2 regions of the Martelella sp. FOR1707 genome follow, and region 2 is predicted to be linked to the other one. Evidence: riboswitches for the same ligand, from Rfam matches in the RefSeq annotation. Region 2 holds a riboswitch; the other holds the start of a gene.
What was found. A riboswitch is a leader RNA that binds a small molecule or an ion and turns the genes downstream of it on or off. The one in region 2 is predicted to bind S-adenosylmethionine.
Positions count from the first base shown of each region.

Region 1: another riboswitch for S-adenosylmethionine. It lies ahead of V6765_RS05900 (O-succinylhomoserine sulfhydrylase); the one in region 2 lies ahead of V6765_RS05255 (homoserine O-succinyltransferase).

Region 1 is NZ_JBAKFP010000002.1:442,665-447,074, reverse strand. Features, by position in the region: gene V6765_RS05915 (MFS transporter) at 1-185, opposite strand, end outside; gene V6765_RS05910 (YggT family protein) at 318-608, shown strand; gene V6765_RS05905 (2'-deoxycytidine 5'-triphosphate deaminase) at 648-1,736, opposite strand; SAM riboswitch at 1,807-1,884, shown strand; gene V6765_RS05900 (O-succinylhomoserine sulfhydrylase) at 1,918-3,102, shown strand; gene apaG (Co2+/Mg2+ efflux protein ApaG) at 3,257-3,652, shown strand; gene V6765_RS05890 (hypothetical protein) at 3,743-4,410, shown strand, end outside.
Region 2 is NZ_JBAKFP010000002.1:295,204-299,613, forward strand. Features, by position in the region: gene V6765_RS05245 (YdcF family protein) at 1-618, opposite strand, end outside; gene V6765_RS05250 (aldose epimerase family protein) at 645-1,682, opposite strand; gene V6765_RS05255 (homoserine O-succinyltransferase) at 1,740-2,672, opposite strand; SAM riboswitch at 2,725-2,802, opposite strand; gene V6765_RS05260 (LysE family translocator) at 2,842-3,474, opposite strand; gene V6765_RS05265 (heavy-metal-associated domain-containing protein) at 3,622-3,825, shown strand; gene V6765_RS05270 (heavy metal translocating P-type ATPase) at 4,127-4,410, shown strand, end outside.

The DNA.
Region 1 (4,410 bases), 150 kb from region 2:
AGAAACTGGAACAGACCGATGAGACCGAGATAGAAGGCGTTGCCGGTCTCGTCATACATCTGCCAGCCGACAGCAACGGAAACGATCTGAACCGCGAACGTGCCGAGAAACCGCGAGAAGAAATAAAGCGAATAGCCTTTGTGGCGGAAGGCATCGAAGCGGGCGCCGGAGGGGGACAGGGTCATCTTGGATAAGCTTTCGGGAGACACAATGCGCTGAGGGCGCAACCGGCAATAAATACCGGACAAAACCCGCCGCCCCTTGCTCGTTTAGAATTGAATGTCTAAATGTTTGCAAGGAAAAAACGGGAGTCCTTCATGATCGCGCTGTTCGAGACGATTTACTACGCACTTGAAATCTATAAGTGGGTGATCATCGCCAGCGCTATCTTCTCCTGGCTCTACGCTTTCAACATCATCAATGCGCACAGCCCCTTCATCAACTCGATCGGTCGCGGGCTCTATGCGGTCACCGAACCGGTCTACCGGCCGATCCGCAACTTCCTGCCCAATCTCGGCGGGATCGACATCTCGCCGGTGATCGTGCTGTTGATCGTGTTCTTCCTGCAGCGCCTGATCCTGACCGGCGTCATGCCGCGGCTCTACTGAGCCCGCCCGCAAGGCCCCCCGCAACGCAGAGTTGGCCGGTCAGTCGGCCCTGAAATGCTTGGAAAGCTTCAGGCCCTGCGCCTGATAGTTTGAGCCGAGACCCGCGCCATAAAGCGTCTCGGGCATTTCCAGCATGTTCTCATAGATCAGCCGGCCGACGATCTGGCCGTGTTCGAGGATGAACGGCACCTCGTGGCTGCGCACCTCCAGCACCGCCCGCGCACCCTTGCCGCCTGCGCCCGCATGGCCGAAGCCTGGATCGAAGAAGCCGGCATAATGCACCCGGAACTCGCCCACCAGCGGATCGAACGGCGTCATCTCGGCGGCGCAAAGCGGCGGCACGTGAACGGCCTCGCGCGAGACCAGAATGTAGAATTCGTCGGGATCGAGGATCAGTTCGCCCTTGCCGCGCCCATGGATCGGCTCCCAGAAATCCAGCACGTCGTAACCGGCCTTGCGGTCGACATCGATCACGCCGGTATGGTGCTTGCCGCGATAGCCAACCAGCCCCTCGCCCGCCAGATCGATCGACAGCGCGATCCCGCCGCCGGAGACATTCGGCATCTCGCTCGCCACCAGCGTTTCGCGCTCGTGCAGCGCCAGAAGGGCGGACTCGGTGAGCACGGATTGCCCCGTGCGAAAGCGGATCTGCGACAGCCGCGACCCCTGCCGGACGATCACCGGAAAGGTGCGCGGCGAGATTTCGAGATAGAGCGGTCCCTCATAGCCGGCCGGGATGATATCGAATTCCTGGGCGTAATCGGAGATCACCCGGGTGAAGATATCGAGGCGGCCGGTGGAGCTTTTCGGGTTGGTCGAGGCCGACAGCCCGTCCTTAAGCTTCAGCGCCTCCATCAGTTCCACGATATAGACGCAGCCGGTCTCCAGCACCGCGCCCTCGGTGAGGTCGATCTCGTGCAGGGAAAGTCGCGACAGCTTGTCGGCGACCTGGTGGCCGGGCCCCGGCAGAAAGCTCGCGCGCACGCGATAGGCCTTGGCACCAAGTCTTAGATCGAGGCTTGCCGGCTGGATCTGGTCGTCGTCGCGCGGCGCGGCCGCAATCAGATTTCCGTTTTCAAACAGGCTGGCGATCGCGCGATCGGCCAGAATTCCGGGCTTTTGTGACATGTTTTGCTCCTGTTGCGCGACAAAACCAAGCTTTCAGAATTGACGCAAGCGCTTATAGGGATTATGCCGCCTTTATACCCGTGGTGATTTGGCCGGTCGGCTTGCAGCCACGTTAAACAACTAGCTAAAAGGCCGGGTGAACCGGTCCCGCGCGACCGGTTTTTTTGTTTGGAGAGATATGATGAAAAAGTCCTGGCGTCCTCAGACCAAGCTCGTTCACGGCGGCAGCCTCCGTTCGCAGTATGGCGAAATGTCGGAGGGCATTTTCCTCACACAGGGCTTTCTCTACGAGAATTCCGCCGCCGCCGAAGCGCGCTTCAAGGGCGAGGAAGAGGGCTTCATCTACGCCCGTTATGGCAGCCCCACCAATGCGATGTTCGAGCAACGCATGTGCGCGCTGGAAGGCGCCGAGGATGCCCGCGCCACCGCCTCCGGCATGGCCGCGGTTTCCGCGGCGATCCTGTGCCAGTTGAAGGCCGGCGATCATATCGTCGCGGCCCGTGCGCTGTTCGGTTCCTGCCGCTGGGTGGTGGAGACGCTGGCTCCCAAATACGGCATTGAATGCACGCTGGTCGATGGCCGCGATCTTGCCAATTGGGAAGCCGCGATCCGCCCCAACACCAAGCTGTTCTTCCTCGAAAGCCCGACCAATCCGACGCTGGAAGTTGTCGATATCGCCGGCGTTGCGGCGCTCGCAAAGCAGGCCGGCGCCCGCACCGTGGTCGACAATGTGTTTGCCACCGCGCTCTACCAGAAGCCGCTGGAACTCGGCGCCGACATCGTCGTCTATTCCGCGACCAAGCATATCGACGGCCAGGGCCGGGTGCTCGGCGGTCTCGTGCTGTCGTCGAAGGAATGGATCGAGGAAGAGTTGCAAGACTATTTCCGCCATACCGGCCCTGCCCTCTCCCCTTTCAATGCATGGCTGCTTCTGAAGGGTCTCGAAACCTTCCCGCTGCGCGTGCGCCAGCAGACCGAGACTGCCGGAAAGATCGCCGATTTCCTGGCCGACCAGAAGCAGATCGCGCGCGTGATCTATCCCGGCCGCGATGACCATCCGCAGGCCGACATCGTCAAGAAGCAGATGGCCGCCGGCTCCACGCTGGTCGCGTTTGAGCTGAAGGGCGGCAAGGAGGCGGCCTTCGCGCTGCAGGACAAGCTCGACATCGTCTCGATCTCCAATAATCTCGGCGACGCCAAGAGCCTGATCACCCATCCGGCGACCACGACGCACAAGAACCTCGCGGAGGACGCGCGCGCCGAACTCGGCATCACCGGCGGCACGATCCGGTTCTCCGCCGGCATCGAGGACACCGACGACCTGATCGAGGATTTCGCCCAGGCCCTTGCAAAACTGCCTGACTGAGCCACATTGGCCTCACGGGCGGCCAGAGCATCGGGCGAAAAAGCGGGAGCCGGCTTTTCGATAACCCGATGCGTTGAGACAAAGAGCTGGATCATCGGGCGATTCAGATTGACGCCCGATGACTCAAGCCGGCCGGGGCTTGCAGGGAGAACCAGTGCACTACAGGGCGATCACCCACGAGATCGAGGTCAGCGTCAGGCCAAGCTTTCTGGAAAACCATTCCATGCCGGAGGACGAGCATTTCGTCTGGGCCTATGAGATCGAGATCGCCAATCACCGCGACAGCCGGATCGAGATCGTCTCGCGTCACTGGACGATCACCAATGCCAGCGGCATTGTCGAAACCGTGTCGGGCGACGGCATTGCCGGCAAGCATCCGGTGATCGAACCGGAAGAGCGCTACAGCTACCAATCCGCCGCTCCGCTCGACACGCCCTCCGGCATCATGGTCGGCCACTACATCGTCAAAACCGCCGACAACCGCCTCCTTAAGATCGACATCCCCGCCTTCTCGCTGGATTCACCCTACGACGCCGGAAGCCGGCATTGAGAGCCGCCCACGTCCATTCATGAAACCGGCACCATAGACTCCAATATATTCCCTCGCTATTCTGTTTGAGAAACGGAGGGGGAACCGTATATGACAGAACTGCCAGAATATCTTTCGAGTGGGGATCAGGCCAGACTATTTCCGATCTTGGCCGAAACCAGTAAAGAGAAACGTGTAGCTTCTATATTTCTCTCGGTCATGACCCAAATCCCCGCAGTCGCGGAAAACGTGCTTGGCACAGTGGGCGTCCGAGTGGGAAAGCGAACTCGAGTCAGAGCTTTCACCGAAGTCGTATTCAGAGAGAAGAGCATCAGCGGTTGCCGGCCTGACGGCCTAATCGTGGTCGAGACGGGACGGAACATCTGGTCCGCTTTGATTGAAGCCAAAGTAGGCAAGAACGACCTCGATTCTGATCAGGTTCAGCGCTACGTGGAGGTTGCGCGGTCGCAGGGAATTGATGCCGTCATTACAATTTCAAATCAGTTCGTAGCTCGCGCCGACCAATCTCCGGTCCCAGTGCCAAAAAACTTGCTTCGAAAGGTTGGTCTCTACCACTGGTCATGGACTTGGCTGGCCACAATTTGCGAAATCTTGGCTTACGCTGAAGAAGTTACTGATAGTGAACAATCCTACCTGCTTAATCAACTCAATGACTTTTTCGCCCACCCGGCGACAGGCATCGAAAGATTCACGCAAATGGCGCCGGAATGGAAAGATGTTGTCCAGGCGATTTCCAATGACGTCAAGCTAAAGAAGAC
Region 2 (4,410 bases):
GCGCTCTCGGCCAAACAGCGCCATCGAACGCGGCATGTGATAGGCCGATGTGATGACGATGCAGCTTGCGTTCTTCAAACCTTGGCTTTCCATCAAGGCTGCCGTCAGGCTGGCGTTTTCCGCGGTATTGCGCGCGATCGGCTCGTAGATCAGCCGTTCCGTCGCAATGCCGTGATCGGCGAAGAACCGGGCGGCGGGCGCTGCCTCGCCATGGATATTGCCCGACAGCGAGTTATCGCCGCCGGTCACCAGAATTTTCATCTCCGGATAGATCCGCGCGAGCCGGAGCGCCTCGATATAGCGGTCGGCGGCGCTGGTGAAGACATAGGTGCCGCGCCGGGCCGAAATACCGGTGCTGATGCCGCCGCCGAGCACGATCGCAAGCGCCGGCGGCGCCTCAAGCTGCGGTCGGGGGTAGCGGTTTTCCAGTTCCGCCATCAGCATGGCCCCGGTCGTCGTGAAACAGGCGATGCCGAGCGTGATCGCTGCAAGTGCTGCAAAGACCGCCGCCGCCGCGCTCCAGGAAAAGGCAAGGCACACGAGCGCGGCCAGCGTCGTCAGAAAGGCGAAGGCGAGCGGCTGGAAGATCATCCAGAACAGTTTTGAAACGACAAACATCCCGCCGCGCTTCCGGTGCCGGGCCCTTACGCTGGGGCCTTCTTCGTCTCGCTCTTGCGGAAGACGTAATCGGTTTCCTGCCGAAGCGTCTCGCCGGGGCGCAGGACGGCGTTTGGAAAGCCCGGATGATTGACGGCATCGGGCCAAACCTGGGTTTCCAGACAGAAGCCGGCGAACGGGCCGTAGGGAAAGCCGCTCAGCCCCTCGGGCGTCTCGTCCAGCTTGAAGGCGGTATAGAACTGCACGCCGGGTTCAGTCGTCAGCACGTCCATGGTGACGCCGGAAGATGGCGCGCGCACGCTGATCACCGGCCGCTTTTCCATGCGCTCCGACGACAGGCAGAAATTGTGGTCGAACAGCGCCTGCCGTCCGTTCGGATATTCCCGTTTCATCGGCTGGGGCTTGCGGAAATCGAACGGCGTGCCCGCCACCGGCGCCATTTCGCCGGTCGGGATCTGGCGCTCGTCGGTCGGCAGGTAGTGCTCGGCGGCGATCATGATCTGGTGTTCCAGCGTATCCGTGCCGTTGCCGAGATTGAAATAGCTGTGATTGCAGATATTGGCGATCGTCGGCTTGTCGGTGGTGGTCTCGTAGACCACCGAGAAAACGCCGCGCGGCTTGAGCTGAAAATGGGCGCGGATCGTGCAATTGCCGGGAAAGCCGCCCCGGCCGTCGCGGTCGACGATCTTCAGCGTCACCCGGTCCTCGCCGATCTCCTCGAATTCCCAGAGGCTGACCCCGGTGCCATCGCTGCCGCCATGAAGATTGGTGATGCCGTTCTCGTTGCGGTCCACCTGATATTCCGTGCCGTCGATGGTGAAGCGGCCATCGGCGATCCGGTTGGAGGAGCGGCCGGGCGTTGCGCCGAAATAGGGCGAATAGTCGAGATAATGCTCGAACGTGTCGAAGCCCAGCACCAGCGCGTGCGGGTGACCTTCAAGGCGCAGGTCCTGTACCACCGCGCCCCAGTTCAGGATATTGGCGGTCAGGCCGCCGCCGGAGATCGTGACCCGTTCTACCGCCTGTCCGTCTCGGGTTTTTCCGAAGTCCTGGGGCGTGTTCATTGCTTTTCTCCGCGAAATGTCATTGCGGCGCGATACTGCGCCGGAAAGGGGAGGGCTTCAAGCGCCCTCCCGATCAATCCCGATTTCTTCCAGATGATAGGGCGTGGTCTGGTAGACTTCGTTGATCCAGTTGCCGAACAGCAGATGGGCATGTGAGCGCCAGCGGTTCTGCGGCGTGCGCTGCGGATCATCGCTGGGGAAGTAGTTATGTGGCAGGTCCACCGGCACATTGGCCTCAACATCGCGCCGGTACTCGTCGCCGAGCGAGTTCGAATCATATTCGATATGATTGAACATGTAGAGCCGATTGGCGAAGTCCTCCTGCGCGAGGCATGGCCCGACCTCGTCGGAATCGATGAGGATTTCCATCCCCGGGGCTGACGCGAGCTCCTCGCGCCGCACCTCCGTCCAGCGCGAGACCGGCACCTGGAAATCGTCGGAAAAGCCGTTGAGATAGACCGAGGCCGGCTTCAGGTTCTGGTGGCGATAGATGCCGAAGGCCTTCTTGTCGAGAAGATGTTTGGCGACGCCGTGGAAGTGATAGGCCGCCGCCATCGCGCCCCAGCAGATGTTCATCGTCGAGTGGCAATGGGTGGTGGTCCAGTCGAGGATTTCCTTCAGCTCGTCCCAGTAGGTGACCTCCTCGAAGGCGAGCGTCTCGACCGGCGCGCCGGTGATGATGAAGCCGTCGAACTTGCGGTCGGCGACCTCGTCCCAGGTATTGTAGAACGACAGCAGATGCTCGATCGGCGTGTTCTTGGCCTTGTGGCCGCCGACGCGAATGAGAGAAAGTTCGATCTGCAACGGCGAAGCGCCGAGCAGGCGGGCGAACTGCAGCTCGGTCTTGATCTTGTTCGGCATGAGATTGAGCAGCCCGAAGTGCAGCGGGCGGATATCCTGCCGCTCCGCAACCGTTTCCGTCTTGACCCGCACGCCTTCCGCAATCAGCGTTTCATAGGCGGGCAGTGTGTCTGGAATCTTGATAGGCATGTTCACATCCATACAAACAGAAAACCGGCCGCGTACAAATCGCAGGCCGGGGGCTTCCGCTCGCTCGGCCCTTTAGCGACTTGTTTAACGTGGCTGCAAGCCGGCCGGCCAAATCACCACGAGGAAGCAGTCAATAACGCCGCGCGGGGCGGGCGTCAACATTCCCGGCTTATGAGGCGGCCCGCCGCCATGTTGCCGTGGCAATGCCCATGGCCATCAGCGCGCCGCCGCCGAGGCGGGGCAGAAGGGCGGTGACGGCGGGGGAGGCGAGCTTTTGCCGGAGCCTGTCGGCGGCAAGCGCATAGGCGAGCGCGTTGAGGGCGGCAAGCGTGACGAAGGTCGCGATCAGGATGGCGAATTGCGGGACAAGCGGCGCCTGCGGCCGCACGAATTGCGGCACGAACGCGATGAAGAACACGATCGATTTCGGGTTGAGCGCGGTCACCATCAGGGCATGGGTGAAGACATGCCGGGGCGGGAGGGCGGCATCCGACGCCGAGGGCACGGCATCGCCGACGCCCTTGCTGCGAAACAGCTTGAAGCCGAGATAGACGAGATAGGCCGCGCCGATCCATTTCAGCACCATGAAGAGTTGCGCCGAGGCCAGCACCAGCGCGCCGAGACCCGCAAGCGAGGCGGTCATGGCAATGAAATCGCCAAGCGCGACGCCGGCCACCGTCGCCAGCGCCACCCGCCGGCCCTGGCTCAGGGCGTAGCTCAGCACCAGCAGCACCGTCGGCCCGGGGATCAGCAACAGCGCGATCGAGGCGGCGGCGAAGGCGAGCCAGATATGAAGGTCCATGGTCTTTTGCCTCCTGTTGTCGCAAGCAAAGACAGAGCTTCCGGCGGTTTTCAAGCGTCGTCATGAAAAAATATCCGGACCATGCTTGACCTTCCAGCTACTGGAAGCCCCATCTACGCTTCAACACGCTGAATAAGGAGAATGACGATGACCGAGACTCTCAGGATCGAAGGCATGGGCTGCGGCGGTTGTGTTTCGACCGTGACGAAGGCGCTGTCCGCCGTGCCAGGCATTTCCGACGTCGCCGTCAGCCTCGACAAGCACGAGGCCAGGTTTGAAATCGCTGCGCCCGCAACGCGCGAGCAGGCGGTGAGGGCCGTCGAGGACTCGGGTTACGACGTGAAGGGGTGAGCCGGCGAACGGCTTGCCGGCTTTCGGGTGAGATTGCATCGATCCGGAAACGCCGCAACCAACAATCTCCCCCCTTGAGGCAGGGCTATCGCATAAGACTTTTCGCATAGCCCCCCAATCTTCTCGCCCCGGAGGGGAGAGATGTCGCGAAAGCGACAGTGAGGGGGGAGAATATCAACGCGAACGCCTCGCAACTTGACAGGCTGCTTCACCCTCACTGCCCCTTTCGGGGCATCTCTCCCGCAAGCGGGAGAGAGTATTGGGAGCAAGCGGCGCGTCAGCCGCCAGAAGGAAAATGACAATGGAACAGACGCTTGCGAAAAAGCCCACCCACCTCACCCTGCCGGTGACGGGCATGACCTGCGCGTCCTGTGTGCGCAGCGTCGAGCGGGTCGTGGGCCGGGTGGAGGGCGTTTCGGCGGTCTCCGTCAATCTCGCCACCGAGACGGCCGATGTCACGCTTGCCGACCCCAAGGCCGCCGGTGACGTGGTCGCGGCGATCGAAAAGGGCGGCTATGGCGTGGCGCTTGAGACCGTCGAACTCGGCATCGAAGGCATGCATTGCGCTTCCTGCGTCGGCAATGT